2 regions of the Megamonas sp. Calf98-2 genome follow, and region 1 is predicted to be linked to the other one. Evidence: riboswitches for the same ligand, from Rfam matches in the RefSeq annotation. Region 1 holds a riboswitch; the other holds the start of a gene.
What was found. A riboswitch is a leader RNA that binds a small molecule or an ion and turns the genes downstream of it on or off. The one in region 1 is predicted to bind ZMP and ZTP.
Positions count from the first base shown of each region.

Region 2: it holds a riboswitch for ZMP and ZTP, as region 1 does, so the genes downstream of both, BMX03_RS08285 (phosphoribosylaminoimidazolecarboxamide formyltransferase) here and BMX03_RS04180 (formate--tetrahydrofolate ligase) in region 1, are expected to answer to the same signal.

Region 1 is NZ_FOCY01000009.1:56,498-65,265, reverse strand. It holds gene BMX03_RS04185 (MFS transporter) at 1-493, shown strand, start outside; gene BMX03_RS04180 (formate--tetrahydrofolate ligase) at 565-2,235, opposite strand; ZMP/ZTP riboswitch at 2,351-2,436, opposite strand; gene folD (bifunctional methylenetetrahydrofolate dehydrogenase/methenyltetrahydrofolate cyclohydrolase FolD) at 2,470-3,336, opposite strand; gene BMX03_RS04170 (4-hydroxybenzoate octaprenyltransferase) at 3,354-4,202, opposite strand; gene BMX03_RS04165 (menaquinone biosynthesis decarboxylase) at 4,195-5,655, opposite strand; gene tatC (twin-arginine translocase subunit TatC) at 5,698-6,492, opposite strand; gene BMX03_RS04155 (twin-arginine translocase TatA/TatE family subunit) at 6,504-6,695, opposite strand; gene tatA (twin-arginine translocase TatA/TatE family subunit) at 6,777-7,106, opposite strand; gene BMX03_RS04145 (polyprenyl synthetase family protein) at 7,133-8,110, opposite strand; gene BMX03_RS04140 (MBL fold metallo-hydrolase) at 8,358-8,768, shown strand, end outside.
Region 2 is NZ_FOCY01000025.1:2,357-16,017, reverse strand. It holds gene BMX03_RS08350 (homocysteine S-methyltransferase family protein) at 1-547, shown strand, start outside; gene BMX03_RS08345 (HAD-IA family hydrolase) at 564-1,217, shown strand; gene BMX03_RS08340 (LysR family transcriptional regulator) at 1,247-2,125, opposite strand; gene BMX03_RS08335 (AzlC family ABC transporter permease) at 2,259-3,026, shown strand; gene BMX03_RS08330 (AzlD domain-containing protein) at 3,019-3,324, shown strand; gene BMX03_RS08325 (sigma 54-interacting transcriptional regulator) at 3,377-6,160, opposite strand; gene BMX03_RS08320 (PTS sugar transporter subunit IIA) at 6,370-6,831, shown strand; gene BMX03_RS08315 (PTS sugar transporter subunit IIB) at 6,848-7,129, shown strand; gene BMX03_RS08310 (PTS galactitol transporter subunit IIC) at 7,245-8,594, shown strand; gene BMX03_RS08305 (class II aldolase/adducin family protein) at 8,636-9,325, shown strand; gene BMX03_RS08300 (dihydroxyacetone kinase subunit DhaK) at 9,349-10,353, shown strand; gene dhaL (dihydroxyacetone kinase subunit DhaL) at 10,371-11,000, shown strand; gene pfkA (6-phosphofructokinase) at 11,071-12,039, opposite strand; ZMP/ZTP riboswitch at 12,189-12,267, shown strand; gene BMX03_RS08285 (phosphoribosylaminoimidazolecarboxamide formyltransferase) at 12,309-13,484, shown strand; gene BMX03_RS08280 (hypothetical protein) at 13,610-13,661, shown strand, end outside.

The DNA of each region.
Region 1 (8,768 bases):
TTTACAACAATATATACAAATTCCTATTTCCATGACAAGTTTAGTATTGAGCTTATTTGGTATTAGTACGATTATCAGTAATTTACTTTCAGGAAGAATAGCTAGTTTAGGTGGCATGAAGAAAATGCCAATGGTATATTTCTTACAAGCTCTATGTTTACTTGCACTTATTTTTACTAGTTATCATTTAGTTTTAGGTTTGATAAATATTTTACTCATGGGTGTGATAATGTATTTACAAAATTCACCAGCACAATTGCATTTTTTGAAGACAGCCACAAGAGAAAAACCAGAAGCTATAACTTTAGCTTCTGCATTAAATCCTGTATCTTTTAATACAGGTATAGCACTAGGTTCAGCTTGTGGTGGAATAATCATAAATTTTGTGCCTATGCCTTTTGTTGGTTTAGGTGGTGCGATTTTTGCCATTATCGCCATGATTATTAATCTTAGATTGTTAAAAAATATGACTAAATTTAATAAAAGAGGATAAAATAAACCCCAAAAGTTAATTTAAACAAACTTTTGGGGTTTTGATTTTTAATTAATAATTAACGTAGAAAATTAGAATAAGCCAGTAATTTTTCCGTTAATATCGATATCCATATTTTCAGCAGCAGGTTTTTTAGGAAGACCAGGCATTGTTAAGATATTACCTGTTAAGGCTACGATAAAGCCTGCGCCAGCACTGATGCGAAGTTCGCGAACAGTGATTTTAAATCCTGTTGGTGCACCTAATTTGAATTGGTCATCACTTAAGGAATATTGAGTTTTTGCCATGCAGATTGGCATTTTATCAAGACCTTCAGCTTCAAATTCAGCGATAGTTTTTTCTACAGCAGGTGTGTAGTTTACGCCATCAGCACCATAGATTTTTGTAGCGATTGCATTGATTTTATCTTTGATAGAATCATTTACGTCATACATGTATTGGAAGTTAGAAGGTTTTTCAGTTGCTTCAATAACTTTTTGAGCAAGGTCGATAGCACCTTCGCCACCTTTTGCCCAAGCTTCGGAAATGCTTACAGAAGCGCCCATAGATTCGCAAAGAGCTTTTAATTCTTGAAGTTCATTTTCTGTATCAGTAGGGAATGCATTTATAGCTACAACAATTGGTAAACCGAATTTTTGAATGTTTTCAATATGTTTAGCAAGGTTAGTCATACCTTTTTTGAGTGCTTCGATATTTTCAGTAGCAAGTTCAGTTTTTGCAAGTCCACCATGCATTTTTAAAGCGCGAATAGTAGCAACAATTACTACTGCATCAGGTTTAAATCCAGTGAAACGACATTTGATATCAAGGAATTTTTCAGCACCAAGGTCAGCACCGAAACCTGCTTCAGTAATAGTATAATCAGCCATTTTTAAAGCGTATTTAGTAGCCATTACACTATTGCAACCATGAGCGATATTGGCAAAAGGGCCACCATGGATAAGAGCAGGAGTGCCTTCAAGAGTTTGTACAAGGTTTGGTTTAATTGCATCTTTGAATAATAAAGTTAAAGCACCTGTTACATTTAATTCTTCAGCGCGAACAGGACGACCGCTTCTAGTGTAACCAATGATGATATTGCCAAGACGTTTTTTCATATCTTCAAGGTCAGAAGTCAAGCATAAAATAGCCATCATTTCAGATGCAACAGTGATATCAAAACCAGTTTCGCGTGGTACGCCATGAGCTTTACCACCTAAACCACAGATGATATTGCGAAGAGCACGGTCATTTAAATCGACAACGCGTTTCCAAGTGATGCGACGAACATCTAAATCAAGAGCATTGCCCTGTTGGATATGGTTATCGATAACAGCAGCAAGTAAATTGTGAGCAGATGTTATAGCGTGGAAATCGCCAGTGAAATGAAGATTGATATCTTCCATTGGCACTACTTGAGCATAACCACCGCCAGCGGCACCGCCTTTCATACCAAAGCATGGACCTAAGGAAGGTTCACGAAGAGCGATTGCAGTTTTTTTGCCAAGTTTATGAAGAGCATCGCCAAGACCAATGCTAGTAGTTGTTTTACCTTCACCAGCAGGAGTTGGATTAATTGCTGTTACAAGAATAAGTTTACCATTTTCTTTTTGTTGGAGAGTTGTGTTCCAATAGTTTAAAGAAATTTTAGCTTTATATTTTCCGTATAATTCAAGTTCATCTTCTGGAATTTCAAGATGTTGAGCAATTTTACCAATAGGTTCCATAATAGCTTCTTGAGCAATTTGCACGTCTGTTTTCATGTGGTTTAGTACCTCCAATAATTAAACTAATTTGATAGTATTATATATTTTGGAAAAAGGCAATATAAATTTTGCCAAACATATGCTTAGGCATAAAAAAACGCCTGAGCATATATTATTATGCCCAGACGGTCGACTTTTTGATAATAGTACAGTTCATGTGGTTAATTCCACTAAAATCCGTCAGTTCCATACTATTTATGAAATTATGCTTTTATTATAACAAAGGCAAATTTATTTAGCAAGTTGTAATTTTGCAGCATTGATAGTATTTTGCATGAGCATAGCTATAGTGAGAAGACCTACGCCACCTGGAACAGGTGTGATAGCACCAGCTACTTCTACAGCATTATCAAAATCTACATCACCAACTAATTTTTTAGGTGCAATGCGGTTGATACCAACATCAATTACAGTAGCACCAGGTTTTATCATATCAGCAGTGATAAAATGAGGTCTGCCCACAGCTGCCACTAAAATATCAGCAGAACGACAAATTTCTTTGAGGTTGTGAGTATGTGAATGACAAATAGTAACTGTAGCATTTTGAGCGAGTAATAATTGTCCCATAGGTTTACCCACAATATTACTGCGACCAACGATAACAGCATGTGCACCATCTATATTGATTTTAGCGGATTGAAGCATTTTTAAACAACCATATGGAGTACAAGGTATCATACCATCGTCTTGTCCAATCATCAATTTACCAACATTAACAGGGTGGAAGCCATCAACATCTTTTAATGGGCAAATAGCATTTAAAATATCTGCTTCTTCTTTAGCAATAGCTTCTGGAAGTGGTAATTGAACTAAAATACCATGAATTTCTTGGCGATAATTTAATTCATCAATTTTGGCGATGAGTTGTTCTTTTGTTGTATCAGCAGGCATGCTTATAACTTCAGAATAGATACCAACTTCTTCGCAAGTGCGATGTTTATTATTTACGTAAACTTTAGAAGCTGGATTTTCACCAACGATAATTACAGCAAGACCAGGAGTGATATTATATTGTTCTTTTAAAGCTAAAACTTGTTTTTTTGCTTCTTCTTTAAATTCACTAGCAAATATTTTTCCGGATAAAATTTGTGCACTCAAAAATAACACCTTCTTTATTAACTTAAAATATCGATTAATGTAAATACAAAAATGACAATAGAAACAATGCCATTGCGCATGAAATAAACTTGAGTTAAACGACTGAAATCATATGGAGTGATAAGGCTATGTTGATAAATTAATGTCAAGATAGCTATTAATACACCAATATAATAGATAAAGGATAAATCAAAATAGATTCCAGCACCGATAAAACATAAAATAGAAATAAAATGGAAAAAAGCTGCTATTTTATGAGCATTAGCTACACCAAATTGTGTTGCCATAGAATGAAGTTTATGGTCTAAATCAAATTGGCGGTCTTGGCTACCGTAAATTACATCAAAACTACCAATCCATAAACAAACGCCACCACTTAATAAAATAATACCAAATGGCAATTCACCTGTAACAGCGATATATCCACCAGCAGGTGCCATGGCTAAAGCTACACCTAAAAAATAATGACAAAGAAAAGTAAATCTTTTCGTATATGGATAAAATAATAAGAAAAATAAACAAATTGGTGTTAATTTTAGACAAATAGGAGCTAGCTGACTAGCAGAATATAAAAATATACAAAGACTGACGATGATGAGGATAATTACTTCAATAGGTTTAATTGCTCCAGTAACTAATGGACGCTTGGACATGCGATTTTGTTGTTTATCAAATTTCAAATCGACAAGATTATCCATAGCTAAAGCAGAGCTTCTAGCCCCTATCATTGCAAGTGTTACCCATAAAAAATCGTGAAAAGTAGGGATACCCTTTGCCGCAAGGAATAATCCCATATAAGCAAAGGGTAGGGCAAATACAGAATGATGAAGAGCTATATTATTAATATGAGCAGATAATTTACTCAAGACCGAGTTCCTGCCATTTTGCATCTACAAGTTTTTTAATATCGTCAGACATGTTAATTTCATCAGGCCATTCACGAGTATGTCCTTCTTCTGGCCATGTTTTTGTAGCATCAATACCTATTTTTGTACCCCATTTTGCCATTGGTGAGGAGTGGTCTAAGGCGTCAAGTGGACCCTCAACCATTACAATATCATGTTTAGCATCAATATTGTTGAAAACACGCCACCAAACTTCTTTTTCTTTTTGAACGTCAACATGTTCATCAACGACAATGATCATTTTGGTGAACATCATTTGTCCCATACCCCAAATAGCATGCATTACTTTTTTAGCTTGTTGTGGATATGTTTTTTTGATGGATACCATTACGCAATCATGGAATACACCTTCAAGAGGGAAATTGATATCGCGAATTTCAGGTAAAGTCTGTTGTAATAATGGTAAGAAAATACGTTCTGTAGCTTTAGCTAAGAAGCAATCTTCCATTGGAGGTTTACCAACGATAGTAGCAGAATAAATAGGATTTTTGCGATGTGTTATACAAGTGATGTGGAATACTGGATAATCATCAGCTAATGAATAATAACCTGTATGGTCGCCGAAAGGACCTTCACGGCGAGTTTCACCGATATTTACATATCCTTCAAGTACGATTTCACTGCAAGCTGGTACTTCAACATCAACAGTTTTACATTTTACCATTTCTACAGATTTTTTACGTAAAAAGCCTGCAAATACCATTTCATCGATATCACGAGGAAGTGGAGCAGTAGCAGCATATGTGATTACTGGGTCTGTACCAATAGCGACAGCAACTTCAATTTTATCTTTGCCCATTTCTTGATAAGCGCGATAGTTGCTAGCACCATCTTTATGAAGATGCCAGTGCATACCAGTTGTTTGACCATCATATTTTTGTAAACGATACATACCAACATTGCGTTTACCTGTTTTTGGATTGCGAGTGAATACAAGTGGTAAAGTGATGAATGGACCACCATCTTGAGGCCAACATTTCAAAATAGGGAATTTATCTAAAGTAGGATTATCTGTGATAACTACTTCTTGGCAAGGTGCTTTTTTTACATATTTAGGGAAATTAATAGCACGTTTTGCAGTTGGAATGATGTGGATTAAATCCATTTTATTTTGAAGGGAAATATAAGGTAATCTTAAGATTTCACGAAGTTCATTAGGAATTTCTTCGATGTCATTTACACCAAAAGCAAGTGCCAAGCGTTCCATGCTACCAAAAGCATTCATAAGTACAGGCATATCGTAGCCTTTTACATTTTCAAATAATAAAGCTACATTTTTTTTGCCTTCCATTTTGGAAACGCGGTCAGTGATTTCAGTGATTTCTAAATTACAATCAACAGGAGTTTTGATGCGTTTGAGCATACCACGAGACTCCAAAGCGTTGATGAATTCTCTTAAATCATAAAAAGCCAAAAAAATCGCTCCTTTATATTTATATTGCGTAAGTGATTAACATTATTTTTTCATAGCAAAACGAACTATGACATAACTTATTTCATAAAGTAAAATCATAGGTATAGCAATCATAGATTGGGAAAAAACATCTGGTGTTGGGGAAATAATAGCACCAACAACAAAAGTTAAAAAGATTACAATGCGTTGTTGTTTTGCTAAGAATTTTGAAGAAATAATACCTACTTTGGCTAATAATATAATGGCTAAAGGCATTTCAAAGATAAAGCCGAATGGCAATAAAAAGGCAATGACAAAGTCAAAATATTGTTTTAGCGAAAACATAGGTTGAAGTTCTTCAGTGCTAAAGCCCATTAAGAATTTTATCCCAGCGGGCATGACAAAGAAAAAGGAAAAGGCTAAACCAGCTAAAAATAAAATTAGCGAAATAGGCACGATAACGGAGATTAAATATCTTTCCATACCGATTAAGGCAGGTAAAACAAATCGCCATATTTGATATAAAACTATAGGTAGAGCAAGTAAAAATCCGACAAATACAGCAACTTTAATATAAGTAAAAAATGCCTCTGCTGGTTGCATATAATAAAGCTTTCCAGCAGGGCCTGTTAAGATGTGCATTATGTCTTCAATAAAATAATAAGCAACACAGCTACCAATACCTATAGCGATTAGTGAACGAATAAGGCGTTTTCTAAGCTCAGTAAGGTGAGCAATAATGGACATACTGCCATTATTTGTAGTTGTCTGCTCGTTAACTTCAGTTGTTGGTAGATTTTCTGAAGTTGAAGCAGTAACAGTATTAGCAGAAGTATGTTCGTTCATATCTTGAGACATAAATTGCTACCTCACTTTTTATCTTTTTTTTCGTCTTCATTTTTAGCATCAATAGTTTTTGTATTATCTTCTGTAGAAGCAGAACGGAATTCGCGAAGACTTTTGCCTACAGCTTTACCGATTTCTGGCAATTTACCAGGACCAAATACAACTAAAGCGATAACCAAGATTAATACAAGTTCAGGAATACCAATACTATACATTTAAATCACCTTCACTTTTATTTTTATTTTTAGTACTAAATAAAGAATATAATTTAAAAAGTAGTTGTCAATTATTATAGATTATTTAGTAGTTTTTTCAGATTCAACTGGAGTTTTAGGTGTTGTTGTTTCTGTTTTTGCAGTAGTAGTATTTTTTTCTGTAGCAGTTTCTTGCATGAAGACAGGAGCTACAGATGGTTGTTCTGGGTTAGCTGGATTAGGTGGTGTAGGAGTTATAGAAGCGTTATTAGTAGTATTATTAACGGAATTTGATAATTCAGAAGTGGCTTTTTTAAATTCTTGTAAGCCTTTACCTACAGCACGACCAATTTCAGGCAATTTGCCAGGACCAAATACTACAAGACCAATGATTAAAATAAGGATAAGTTCAGGAAAACCAATACCAAACATTTAAGTCACCTCAGTAAAAATTTATTTTAATAATCACGGCTACCAATAAAATCAGCTATTTCAATGAAAGATGTTCTAACTGACTGTGGTAAGCTATCAGGTAGAATATTTTTGGCGCGATTTAAAAATTCTGTAACAGTTTGTCTTGCAAAATCAATACTGTTGGAATTTTTTACGATATTAATAGCACGATTTAATTCTTCTAAGCTCATTTGACGATTTTCGATGATATTTTTTAACTCTTCGCTATTTTCGCCATGCTTATAGGCATGAATTACAGGAAGAGTGATTACACCTTGCAAAATATCGTTTCCAGCAGGTTTGCCGATTTTTTTAGAGTCAGAGGTTAAATCTAAAATATCATCAACTATTTGGAATGCCATGCCGATACAATAACCGTATTCACGGAGAGCATCAATTTCTTTTGCTGATAATTTAGCAACAATTGCACCGATTTCACAGCTAGTAGCAATAAAATTGGCTGTTTTTTTGGCAATGCGTTCATAATAAATATCAATAGAGTCTGGAATTGTATAACCAAAATGGTTTTGTAAGATTTCGCCTTCGCTTAAATCACAGACAATAGTTGCTAAGCGCTCAGAAATTCGCGTGCCATAATCATTTTTAGCAATGGCTGCAAATGCTTTAGCAAATAGATAGTCGCCAGTAAGTACGGCTATATTATTTCCCCATTTTGCATTGGCAGTAGCAGAACCACGGCGAGTAGCTGCATTATCTAAAACATCATCATGAACAAGAGAAGCTGTATGAATCATTTCTAGTGCCATAGCAAGAGGCATTACATAATCTTTATCTAAATTAGGATTACTCTTTGTCGCCAGAAGATATAAGGCGGGTCGAATACGTTTTCCGCCAGAGCTTATAAGATGATTTCCAATATCAGTTATAAGGTCAACAGGAGATGTAACGGTCTCATGTAATAAATTTTCTAGCGATGATAAATCTTTCTTAATAATGAAGAACATTTTATTTTTTGTTAACAAATTATATCACCTGCATATTTCGAATTACTAACTTAATTAAGTTTACTACAAAATAGACATGTTAGTAAATAATAAATTATTATTATATGGCTTTCTTTAATGATAAATAAAAAGTAACAGACTGGGTTATGTATTATTATAGGTAAGTATTTGTATACATAGATGAAATGTAGGAAATAAACCCAGAGTTTATTCTTTTGTGCTATAATAAATACTAACAACTATTATGTTAATAGAGGTGCTAGCTATGAGAAAATTAATCTTATTAGGAACAGGCAATGCTATGGTTACAAAATGTTTTAATACATGTTTTGCCTTAAATATAGATGATGAATATTTTTTAGTTGATGCTGGTGGCGGAAATGGAATTTTAGCTCAATTAGAAAAAGCGCAAATAGATATGACAAAAATCCATCACTTATTTATTACACATGCGCATACAGACCATGTTATCGGTGTAATTTGGGTAGTGCGTAAGATAGCTACGTTAATGAACCAAGGAAAATATGAAGGCAAATTACATATCTATTGTCATGATAAAGTAAAAATGGTAGTAGAAACTATTGCAAATTTGACTTTGAAAAAGAAAGATTTAGCACAAATTGGTAAAAATATTATTTTTGATGTAGTTGAAGATGGAGACCAAAGAGAAATCTTA
Region 2 (13,661 bases), on a different contig from region 1:
TGAAGGACATAAACCAAATGAAATTACAGATAAAGCTTTAAGCGCAGCAATGAATGTCGTTGGCAAAGATTTCGGTGCGAAAAAAATCTTTTTACCACAAGTTATGTTATCCGCTGAAGCAATGCGTGAAGCTTTCATCAAAATCAAAGAACGTATTCCAGCTGATAGCGTAAGTAATAAAGGTACTATCGTCATTGCCACTGTAAAAGGCGATATCCATGATTTAGGTAAAAATATCGTATCTGCACTTTTAGAAAATAACGGTTTTAAAGTTATCGATTTAGGTAAAGATATTGATAAAGAAGAAATCATTAAAGCAGCTATAGATAATAAAGCCGATATGATCGGTTTATGCTCCTTGATGACAACTACTATTACACAGATAGATGAAGTCATCGCTGAATTAAATAAAAGTGATTATTCCACAAAAGTCATGATCGGTGGCGCTGTAGTAACTCAAGAATATGCTGATAATGTCGGCGCTGATGCTTATGCTCCTGATGGCGTTGAAGCTGTAGAAATCGCTAAAAAACTTATTAATAAATAAAATTGAGGATAAATTTATGCAATATAAATATCATAATATTATTTTTGATTTAGACGGAACATTGATTAATTCTGGGCCTGGTATTATTCATGCTGTACAATATGCTTTAAAAAAATATGGCATAAATGAAACAAATATGACGGTTTTAAAAAGTTTTGTAGGTCCGCCATTAAATCAGCAATTTATCAATTGCTATAATTTTAATCATGAACAAAGTTTTGAAGCTGTAAAATATTTTCGAGAATATTATACAGATAAAGGTATTTTAGAAAATGAAGTATATGAGCAAATACCTGAATTATTAAAGACTTTAGCTGAAAATGGTTTAAAATTGTTGATTGCTTCTTCTAAACCTGAAAAGTTTGTAAAAAATATTTTAAGTCAACATGATTTACTAAAATATTTTGCCTTTGCTGGCGGTAGTTTACTTGATGGTAGTCGTATAAATAAAGATGATGTATTAGCTTATGTTTTAAAACAAATGCAAATTACAGATTTAAATGACTGTATAATGGTAGGCGATCGTAAATACGATGTCATTGGCGCGAAGAAATTTAATTTGAAATGTGTTGGTGTAACGTATGGATATGGCAGTCTTGAGGAATTAAAAGATATTAATGCTGATTTTATTATTGATAAACCTTTAGAATTGTTAAGTATTATTAAATAAAAATTGCAGAGCGTAAGCTCTGCAATTTTTTATTTTTCTTGCACAAAAACAAAATTTTCTTTTATAAATTCTACAAATTTACGTGAAGCTAGTGACATTGTATCCCAATTTTGCCATGCTAAAGCTACATTGCGTTCAGGATGTTCTTTTATTGGTCGAATAGCTAAGCCCTCTTCAAATCCATTTAAAACTAAACTATACATGGCAGATATCCCTAAACCTTGTTTTACCATAGCTAAAATTGAATAATCATCATAAACCTTATATTCAATCTGTGGCTCTAATTTATAATCAGCAAAAGCATGCATAATCACACTATGGCGACCTTCATCTAACAAAATAAAAGATTCTTTGGCTAATTGGTCTAAAGATATAATCGGTAAATTAGCTAATTTATGATGTTTAGGCAATACTGCCATCATTTCATCTCTATATAAAAATTCCATATTGATACCTGAAACTACATCACTATTTACAAAACCAAAATCAATTTCTCCATGTAAAATCCATTTCTTTATGCTTGTATATTCACCTTGTTTTAAAACAAAATTGACTGTAGGATATAATGATTTAAAACTCTTCATCAATTGCGGTAAAATATTTCTGCTCACACTAGTAAAAGTGCCAATACGTATAACGCTATGCTCTAAACCTTTCATTTCCTGTTGCTTTTGTTTCAATGAAAGTTCAGCATGAAAAATTGCCTGTATATACGGATAAAAAGATTTACCGTCATCTGTTAATGTTATGCCCTCTTTTTTTCTATCAATCAAGATGGTTCCTAATTCTTGTTCTAACGCCTTTATACTTTGACTAATCGCACTTTGCGAATAGCCCACTTCTTTTGCTACCTTTGTAAAATTTCCATTTTCTATGACTTTACAAAAAATCCCATAACGCGAAACCATATGCATTCGCTCTCCCATTAGTTTTACTTATATAGTTATTATAAATATTCGTTTTCCTAATGTAAATATAACTGCTATAATATTTATACAAAATACATATTTAAAAATAAAATACAAAATGGAGGAAATCGCTATGAATGAATTAGATATTGCTGACGATGTTTATCCAGTAGACAATATCTCTGTAAAAAAACAAGCTTTTAAAGATGGTATACGTGATGGTTTTCCTATTGCTCTTGGTTATTTAGCAGTTTCCTTCTCTTTGGGAATCACTGCTAAAAATGCAGGACTAACAGCATTTCAAGGCTTTTTAACAAGCTTTCTTGTAAATGCTTCCGCTGGTGAATATGCTGGCTTTACTTCTATTGCTACAATGGCAACATATATAGAAGTATTTCTCGTTATCTTAATCGCTAATTCTCGTTATTTGATTATGAGTTGCGCTTTAAGTCAAAAATTATCGCCAGATATTCCATGGTATCAACGCATTTTAATCGGCTTTGATATCACAGATGAATTATTTGCTATTTCTATCGCTAGACCTAATTATCTAAATCCTTTTTATTACTTTGGTGCTATGTTCATCACTATGCCATGTTGGGCTGGTGGTACAGCTCTTGGAATTGTTGTAGGTAATTTATTGCCAATTCAATTAATAAGTGCTTTTAGTGTAGCATTATACGGCATGTTTTTAGCCGTTATTATTCCACCTGCACGAAAAAATAAAGTAATTGGTGTATTTGTTATCATCAGCTTTATTGCTAGCTACTTATCCACTTACCTTCCTTATATATCTGAATTATCAAGTGCTACACGTATCATTATTTTAACTATAGTATTATCTTTGATTGCTAGCATCTTATATCCAGTAAAAACAAAGGATGGTGAAGAAAATGTCTGAGGTATATATATACATTTTAGTCATGGCTTTAACTAGTTTTGCTATTCGTGTTTTGCCACTGACTTTAATTCAAACAGAAATAAAAAATCCGCTGATAAAATCTTTTCTTTACTATGTTCCTTATATCACATTAGCAGTTATGACTTTTCCTGCAATTATACAGGTAACACAAACACCACTTTCTGGAGCTATTGCTCTTGTCATTGGTATTGTACTTTCTTGGTTTGGTGCTAATTTATTCCAAGTAGCCTCATCTTGTTGTTTATCTGTATTCGTTGTAGAACTTTTACTTTTATAAAAAATCTTTACTATGAAAAAGGCATCTTAATAAATTATTAAGATGCCTTTTTTTATTTTTTTGTAGTTATAATTTTTACAATATATGCTACTTCATCATCACTTATTTTTATATTATAATCTTGCTCTATATCTTTTAAAGCTATTATTATTTTATCAAATAAAAGTTTTTCTTTTTCTTTGTATAAATCTAAATTATTATATTTTATATCAATTTTACTTAAACATCTATCTAACATACATCCCATATGAATCATTAAGTCTAGTACATATTCTTCATTTTTCGGATTATATTCTATTTTTTCTATAAACTTCCTAATTTTAGTTATAGCATATTTAGGATTTATAAATTTAACATATTTTTCTAATAAATCTTTAGCTGTTTCAAAAATAGTATAATTTGCTTTATTTTCAGGTAACATAAATATACCATTAATATTTCCATCTAATAAATGAAAGAATACTTGTTGTATTTCAGATTGCATTAATTGATTTATTGGAAAAAATGGGATTGGTAAAATAGGATCAATTGTTCCAACAACTGCTAAAATATAATACCTATCTTGCATTTTTTTAAATACATCTTTTGCATTTTCTAAATCAACAGGAATAATTTTTATCTTATCAGCATAATATTTATCAATTAATTCTTCTAAGATGTTTTTAGCAATTATACTACTACCTTTGCCTGTTGCACAAACTGATAAAATAGCTAATTCTTTCTTTTTAGCAACAACAATTTTATTACAATTATCCTCAACAAACTTTGCCTGTTCATATACATTATCTATATCTTCCATATCATATAAAACATGTCTTAACATTTCTAAAGCTATTGGTGTTGAGACATTTTTTACCACTTTAGTTTTTATACCTGTTTCAGATGTTAATTTCTTATCAAAATCTAATAAAGATCCCATATCTGCCAATATTATAATACCTTTACCCTTATTTATAGCTAATGCCATTGATTTTAATTTTTTATATGTTTCATCAATACTTTGGGATAATGGCATATCTATTGCTTTCATCATATTAGTATTTAGCAACATATTACAGGTATTAGCAATACTTGTAGCTGTTGAATCTCCATGACATATTATAATTATTCCTATTTTATTATTGTCCGATATCTCCACTCTACTATGAAATAATAATAATGCTAAAAATCCTTTTTCACTTTCTGGAACAATTATTCCAAATTTATTACTAATTTTTTTCACTAAATCATTTGCTACACTAAATTCTTCTGGATGTTCTTTTTTTATCTTAAATAAATGTTGATTACTACTTACATTATTCTCTTCTACTCTCTTTATTAATTCTTGAATATGTAATGATAAACTAAATAAAAAATGATTAGAAAAATTAACTTGTAATTTTTCTCTTGCGTATTCTATAAACTGCATTGTTGCTAATACAATATCTTTAGATACTAATTTATAAAGATTATTTAAATTAGAATTTGTATTGTTAAAATGTTTACTTACACTACATAAATAATTATCAATATCAGTTTTTAATACATCTGTTATATTTTCTAGCGCTACTCCCTTTTGTTTTAAACTATCTAATTTCTTAGTTATAATTTCATATATATCATTTGTTTCTTCATATTCTATATTTTTACTATTAGGTCTAATAACTATATCTTCAGAAAACATATTTAAATAACTTGTAATTGATTTATCTAACTTTAAATAATTCAATAATACATCTCTAATTTCTTTATTTAACATTTGATATCCAACATATATTCGTTGATTATTTTGTAAATATTGTAAAAAAGCATTTGCACATAAAAGCTTTATTTCTGACCTTAATTGTCCAATATTACCTCCAATGAAATCAAATAATGCTAAAGCTTTTAAAACTTCTGGTGCTATTAATATTTCTTGTTGTAAATTTATTGCTTCAAAACGGAAAAATTGTTCTATAAGTTCTATTTTTTCCGCTATAGGTTTATCTTTATATCTTGGTAAAATTATATTTACTGGAACACGTCTAATAAATGTATTTAATAATGTAGTAGATGGATCTTCTGTAGTTGCTGCTATTATTAAAACATTACTTTTTCTTTTACTTCCATCTCCTAATCTATTATATTCACCTTTGTCCATAAGATAAAATAACATTTCTTGTCCATCTGGTGGTAATCTATGTACTTCATCTAAAAATAAAATTCCTCCATTAGCTTTTTCTACTAATCCTATTTTATCTGTATCAGCACCAGTAAATGCACCTTTCACATGTCCGAACAACTGCGATAATAATAACTGAGGATTATTAAAATAATCTGCACAATTAAAGGTTACAAAAGGATAATCTTTATTTTCTTTATTATTCATCAACAATCCATATGCATGCATAGCTTGAGCAAATGTTGTTTTCCCTACTCCACTTTCCCCTAATAATAGCGTATGTAATCCTTTAGGCGGATATACAATTGCTGCTTTTGCCTGTCTAACTTGTGATAGTAAACTACTATTATATCCTAATAACATTTCAAATGGATCATTTATAGATGTATTTAATATATATTCCCTTAATTCATTAAAAGTATATATATTTTTTATTGGTACATTATATTTTTTATTCATTTCATTTAATATTTCTTTATCTATAAATGTAACTGGTCTACTATTAATTTTTACTAATTTACCATTCTTACACAATAGATTTAATATACTACTAGCATTATTACGTAAAATACCATATTCATTTTGTATCTCTAATGCTGTTATACCTAAATTTTTACCATCTTTTAAACCCTTTATAAAAACCTCAACCTTACAATTGCGTTTTATAAAATCTAAAATATCATTTGCTTGACTCATCTTATACTCCTTATTTATTAGAATTTTTATAAAAAAGATAATATATACACTATTCATTTTATAATATATACACTAGCATAAAAATTATAATTTGTGTATATATTTTTTTATCTTTATATATTATTAATATACATTTTTAATATACATTAAGTTGGCACAAAAATTGCATTATAAATATTACAAAAATATATTTTAAGGAGGTGCTTGTTATGTCTACTTCTATGTTACATGAAGATTTAATATTTTTAAATTATAAAACTACTAACTTTAAAAATTTGATCGAAGAATTATCTCATATTTTATATAAAAAAGGTTATGTAAAAGAAAGTTATACTTCTGCTATTTTAGAAAGGGAAAAACAATTTCCTACTGGATTAAAAACACCTGGTATTAATATTGCTATGCCTCATACGTATCCAGAACATGTAATAAAACCTGCTATTTTAGTAGCTACTCTAGAAAATCCTATTGATTTTCATGAAATGGGTAATAGTTCTAATACTGTTCCAGCAAAATTAATTTTTATGTTAGCAGTTACAGATCCTAAAGGACATTTAGAAATATTAAGTAAGTTAATGTCTATATTTTCTCAAGAAGATAAACTTATTGATCTATATAATTCTACTCAAGCCAAAGAAATTATAGATAAATTAAATAAAGTTTTAAATTAAAAGGAGTTTGATTATCATGAAAAGAATTTTTGTAGCTTGCGGTTCTGGTGTTGCAACAAGTCAAACAGTTGCTTCTAAAATTCAATCTATGTGTGAAGATGAAGGATTAGATGTTTCTGTTGAAGCTGTAGATATTAAATCTTTAGAAAGTATTATTGATCAGTGTGACATTTATGTTTCAATTGTTTCTGACAATGCTGATGAATGGGATGTTCCAACTATTAAAGGTATTCCATTCTTAACAGGTGTAGGTATGGACGAAGAATTTGAAAAATTAAAAGAATTAATTGAAGCATAAAAAAAGCGGACTCTATGATATAAAACACCATAGAGTCCAAAAAAATATATATTGCACGACTATTATAACATAAAAATAATTCATTACAAAACTACAATCAAAGGAGGAAAACTGTATGTTTAATGATATATTAAATTATATTCTTGGCCTTGGAGCCGCTATATTTTTACCTATAATAATGATTATACTTGGTTTATGTGTAAAGATGAAATTAAAAAAAGCTATTATGGCAGGTCTTACATTAGGTATTGCTTTTACTGGTATGAATGTTGTTTTAGGCTTTATGTTTAGTAGTATTAGTCCTGCCGCTCAAGCGCTCGTAGAACGTACTGGATTAGAACTAACTGCTATTGATGTTGGTTGGTCCCCAATAGCTGCTATTGCTTGGGCATGGCCATTTGCTCTTTTTATGTTTCCTCTACAAATTGGTATTAACTTAGTTATGCTTGCTTTAAAATTAACAAATTGTTTAAATGTCGATTTATGGAATGTCTGGGGAAAAATATTAACTGCTACTTTAGTTGCTTATATTACTGGAAATATTGCCTTCGGTTTTATTGCTGGCGCAATTCAAATAATCTTAGAATTAATTAGTGGTGATTTAATTCAAAAAAGATGTTATGAAGCTACTAAAATTCCTGGTGTTACTTGTACTCATCCAATGTTTTTACAAGGTCCTATTTTATTTTTAATTAATCGCATTCTAGATTTTATTCCTGGTATCAATAAAGTTAACATTGATGCTAATGAATTAAAAAAACGTATTGGTATATTTGGTGAAAATAGTGTAATGGGATTCATTGTTGGTGGATTAATCGCATTTTTAGGTGGTTATGCTATTAAAGAAATTTTAATTACAGCAATGTCTGTTGCAACTGCAATGATTTTATTCCCAATGGTAGCAAAACTTTTCATGCAAGCACTTGCCCCTATTGCTGACGCTGCTGGTGCCTTTATGAAAAGTAAATTCAAAGGCCGTGATTTTTATGTTGGTTTAGATTGGCCATTTATGGCTGGCTGTTCTGAAGTCTGGGTTATTGCTATTGTATTGGTTCCTATTGAATTAATTCTTGCTGTTGTTTTAAGTCAATTAGGTTTAAATACATTAATTCCACTAGCTTCTATTATCAACGTTGTTTTAACACCACCAGCTATGATTATTGCTAGAAAAAATCTTGTTCGCATGTTTTTAATTTCTATTATTGCTACTCCATCTTATTTAATTGCTGCTACTCAGTTTGCACCACAAATTACAAAGATGGCTGCTGATACTAATACACTTCATGCCGAAGCAGGTCAATTCATATCTTGGATGCAAGTTGAAGCTCCTGAGTTTAGATGGTCTATCGTACATGCATTTAATGGCGATTTAACTGGTATTATTGGAATTATTATCTTTGCTATTTTATTTGCTTGGTATTTCCTAAGCATGAAAAAAAGCAATACTCAAGATAGTGCTAAATAAATAAATTACTTAAAATATTAATTTTGAAAGGTTATATAAATATGTTAGAAGAATTAAAAAAACAAGTTGTAAAATATGCTCTTCAAGCTGATAGAAGTGGTTTATGTAAACATAGATCTGGTAATTTTAGCGTTCGTGATCCTAAAACAGGATATGTATGTATTACTCCTACTGGAATGGATAGAGAAGAAATGACCTATCATGATGTTGTTGTTATAGATCTAGATGCTAATGTTATTGAAGCAGAAACTGCTCAACGTAGACCGACTAGTGAAAGTTTAATGCATTTGGAAGTATATAAACAACATCCTGATATCAATGCCGTAGCTCATACTCATTCAAAATATGCTACTGCTTTTGCTGTTCTAAAAAAACCTTTACCTGCCGTTGTTTATGAAATCTTAGGTCTTGGTTGTAAAGAAGGAATTGTTCCTGTTGCTGATTTTGGTAGACCAGGAACACCAGAACTAGCTATTAACACTGTAAAAGCTTTAGAAAAATCAGATGTTGCTTTAATGCAAGCACATGGTGTAATCGCTATTGATAAAGATTTAAAAGAAGCTCTCTTAAAAGCTAGTTATGTAGAAGAATTAGCTGAAATTTATTATCATACTCTTGTTATTAACAATGGTAATGAACCTCCTTATGTATCAGATAGTGAACTTCAAAAATGGGAATATCCTAAAGAAATTAAACTATTGGATTCATTAACTAGAACATCTTCAAAATAAAACTATAATAAGGAGGATATATTATGAAAAAATTAATTAATAAACCAGAAGACTTTGCTCGTGAAACAATAGAAGGAATTGTCTTAGCTCATCCAGAATCCTTAAAAATGGTAAATAATAGTTGGCACTGTTTAGTTCGTGCAGACGAAAAAAAAGAAGGAAAAGTAGCTATTGCTACTGGTGGTGGTTCTGGTCATCTCCCAGTATTTTTAGGATATGTTGGTTATGGTCTTGCTGACGGAGTAACTGTTGGTAATGTATTTGCTTCTCCAAGCGCAGAAGCTATGCATGAAGTTGATAAAGCTATTAATTCTGGTGCTGGTGTATTACATTTATATGGTCGCTATGGTGGCGATATTATGAATTTTGGTATGGCTTCTGATTTAGATGAAATGGAAGACATTCCTGTAAAAGAAGTATTAGTAACCGATGATATTGCTTCTGCACCTAAGGGTAGTGAAAATAAACGTCGTGGAGTTGCAGGTTTAGTATTTGCCTATAAATGTGCTGGTGCAGCTGCCGAAAAAATGTATAACTTAGACGAAGTTGCTCGTATAGCTCAAAAAACTGTTGATAATACAAGAACAATGGGCGTTGCTCTTACACCTTGTATTGTTCCAGAAGCTGGTAAAGCTACTTTCAGTATTGCTGAAGATGAAATGGAAATCGGTATGGGTATACATGGGGAACCAGGTATTCATCGTACTAAATTAATGAAAATTGATGATGTTGTTAGTAATATTATGGAAAAAATCCTTGAAGATCTACCATTTGAAGATGGTTGTGAAGTTGCTGTTTTAGTAAATGGTCTAGGTGGTACACCAAAAGAAGAATTATATCTTGCTTATCGTAAACTTTATCAAATCTTATCTGACAAAAATATTTCTATACATCGTAAATATATTGGTGAATATGCTACTTCTCTTGAAATGGCAGGAATGTCTATATCTTTATTAAAATTAGATGATGAATTAAAAGAAATGATTGATGCTCCTTGCTATTCTCCATTTTTTGAACAAAATCATTAATAAAGGAGGATTTTCTTATGGAAACTATTAATAAACTCAAATTAAAGGAAATTCTTGGTAATATTTTGGAGTCTATGCAAGATGCCAAAGATGAATTAATTGCTCTTGATGGTGCTATGGGCGATGGAGATTTAGGTCTTACTATGTGCAAAGGATTTGAAGCAATTTATCAAGAAATTGATATACTAGAAGAAACTGATATGGGGAAATTAATGATGAAATTAGGAATGAAAATGAATTCTGTAGTTCCTTCCACTATGGGAACATTAATTTCTACTTGTTTCGTAAAATCTGCACCAAAAGCCAAAGGCAAATCTGAATTAAATCTAACAGATTTAGTAGAAATGGGCAAAGCTGCTGTTGATGGTGTTATGCAACGTGGTGGTAGTAAAATCGGTGATAAAACTATGCTAGATGCTTTAGCTCCAGCAATTAATGCCTTAGAACAATCATTATCTGAAAATAAAACATTAGCTGAAGCTCAACAAGCTGCATATCAAGCATCAATAGAAGGTGTAGAAAAAACAAAAACTTTAAAATCTGTTCATGGTAGAGCTGCTTATTATAATGAACAATCTATAGGCAAGCAAGATCCTGGAGCTACTGCTGTTATGTATATTTTCCGTGGTATTGCTAAATCATTTTAAAACCTTTTCTTCTAAAAAAAGTCTAGAAATAACTTATATAAGTTATTTCTAGACTTTCTTATTTTTCTTATTATAAAGAAATCACTTCTGCTAAATGTCTTAAATCTTCTGGGTATTCTTTTTTATTAGTGATTGCATCACGTAAATCAATGCAAACAATATTTCCACGTTGCATACCAAAAACAATATTATGAAGTCCAGAAACAGCTGCAAGTGTTGCTTGTTCGCCTAATACACTTGCAAATACACGGTCATTAGCTGTTGGTGAACCACCACGTTGAACTAAACCTAAAACAGTCAAGCGTGTGGAAATTCCTGTTCTAGCTTCTAATTCTTTTACTAACTCTTGCATATTGCCAGTACCTTCAGAAGCCAAAATTACTAAATAAGATTTACCACCATCATGTAATTTTTGTACTTTATTGATAATTTTTTCCTTATCAAATTCTTCTTCTGGTACTATAACCATATTTCCGCCACCAGCAACGGCTGAATATGTAGCAAGCCAACCACATTTATTGCCCATTACTTCAATAATAAATGTACGACGATGTGCTTTTGCAGTATCACGAATTTCGTTGATTGCCTGTAAAATAGTATTTACAGCAGTATCTGTACCAATAGCATAATCTGTTCCCCAAATATCATTTTCAATAGTAGCTGGAATACCAATTACAGAAAATCCTGTTTCACGTTCAAATTCTTCTGCTCCACGTAAGCTACCATCACCACCGATAACAATCAAAGCATCAATATTATGTTTTTTTAGATTTTCATAAGCTAATTGACGACCTTCTTTTGTACGGAAACGCTTACAAAAACTTGTACCCAAGAAAGTACCACCACGCTGAATAATATCGGCTACAGATATAGAAGTTAATTCTTCCATATTATCATCAACTAAGCCTCTATATCCATCATAAACGCCCCATATACGCACGTTATTATTAATCGCAGTTCTCACTACAGCTCTAATAGCCGCATTCATTCCTGGTGCATCTGTACCACTTGTCAATACAGCAATATTTTCTACTGACATAAAAAAACCTCCTCAAAAATTAAAAGCATTTATATATTTTATTCGCTAAATAATAACTAATATCCTTGTAAAAATCCCTAAAAAAACAAAATCTCCAAATATTATTGCTTAGCTTGACAACTCATACTCTAAAATGATAAATTTTAGTTAACAATCTGTGTAACTGACGGAAGTGGAATTAACCACATGAAGCACAGATTTATACAGCCGACCGTCTGGGCAACAAAATCTAATAGTATTATATTTATTTTACAGGAGGAATATCGTAAATGAATTCTATGGAATTAAAATACGGATGTAACCCTAATCAAAAACCTGCTCGCGTTTTTATGAAAGATGGACAAGATTTACCATTCACAGTTTTAAATGGACGTCCAGGTTATATTAATCTTTTAGATGCCTTTAACAGTTGGCAATTAGTTCGTGAATTAAGAGAAGCTACAGGTCTTCCATCTGCTGCATCTTTTAAACATGTAAGCCCTGCTGGTGCAGCTGTTGCTGTTCCTTTATCTGAAACATTGAAAAAAATGTATTTCGTTGAAGGTATCGAACTCACACCTATGGCTACAGCATATATTCGCGCTCGTGGTGCTGACCGCATGTCTTCTTATGGAGATTTTGCTGCACTTTCCGATGAATGTGATGCTGCTACAGCTCGTTTCTTAGCCCGTGAAGTATCCGATGGTGTTATTGCTCCATCTTACAGTGCTGAAGCTTTAGAAATCTTAAAAACAAAACGTAAAGGTAACTATCTTGTAATTCAGATGAACCCTGATTACAAAGCACCTGAACTTGAAACAAAAGAAGTTTTTGGCGTTACTTTTGAACAAAAACGCAATGATATTAAAATCACTGAAGAATTATTCAATAACATTCCTACAAAAAATAAAAATATCACAGATGAAGCAAAACGTGATTTACTTATCGCTTTAATCACATTGAAATACACTCAATCCAATTCCGTATGCTATGCTAAAGACGGACAGGCTATCGGTATCGGTGCTGGTCAGCAATCCCGTGTACATTGCACTCGTCTTGCTGGTAATAAAGCAGATATCTGGCATTTACGTCAAGCACCTCAAGTATTAAACTTACCATTTAAACCAGATGTTCGCCGTCCAGACCGCGATAATGCAATTGATGTATATATCTCTGATGAATATATGGATTTACTCGGTGGCGACGATTGGAAACGCGTATTCACTGAAAAACCTCCAGTATTCACTAAAGAAGAAAAAGATGCTTGGCTCGCTCAGGTAAAAGGCGTAGCTCTTGGCTCTGATGCATTCTTCCCATTCGGTGATAACATTGAACGTGCTCATAAATCCGGCGTAGAATTTGTCGCTCAAAGCGGTGGTTCTATTCGTGATGATAATGTTATTGAAACTTGTGATAAATACAATATGGCAATGGCATTCGTTGGAATTCGTTTATTCCATCATTAATTTCTATAAATAGAATTATAATGAATATTAATCTTTTTTATTCAATATGTATTTTAATTTTAATAAGTATTTTTTGTATATTTTTTCTTAAATTATATAAAAAAACAAACTCATTAAAAATATATTTGATTTTACTTACACTTATTAGTCTAAATTTATATTATTCTAGTCATTCAC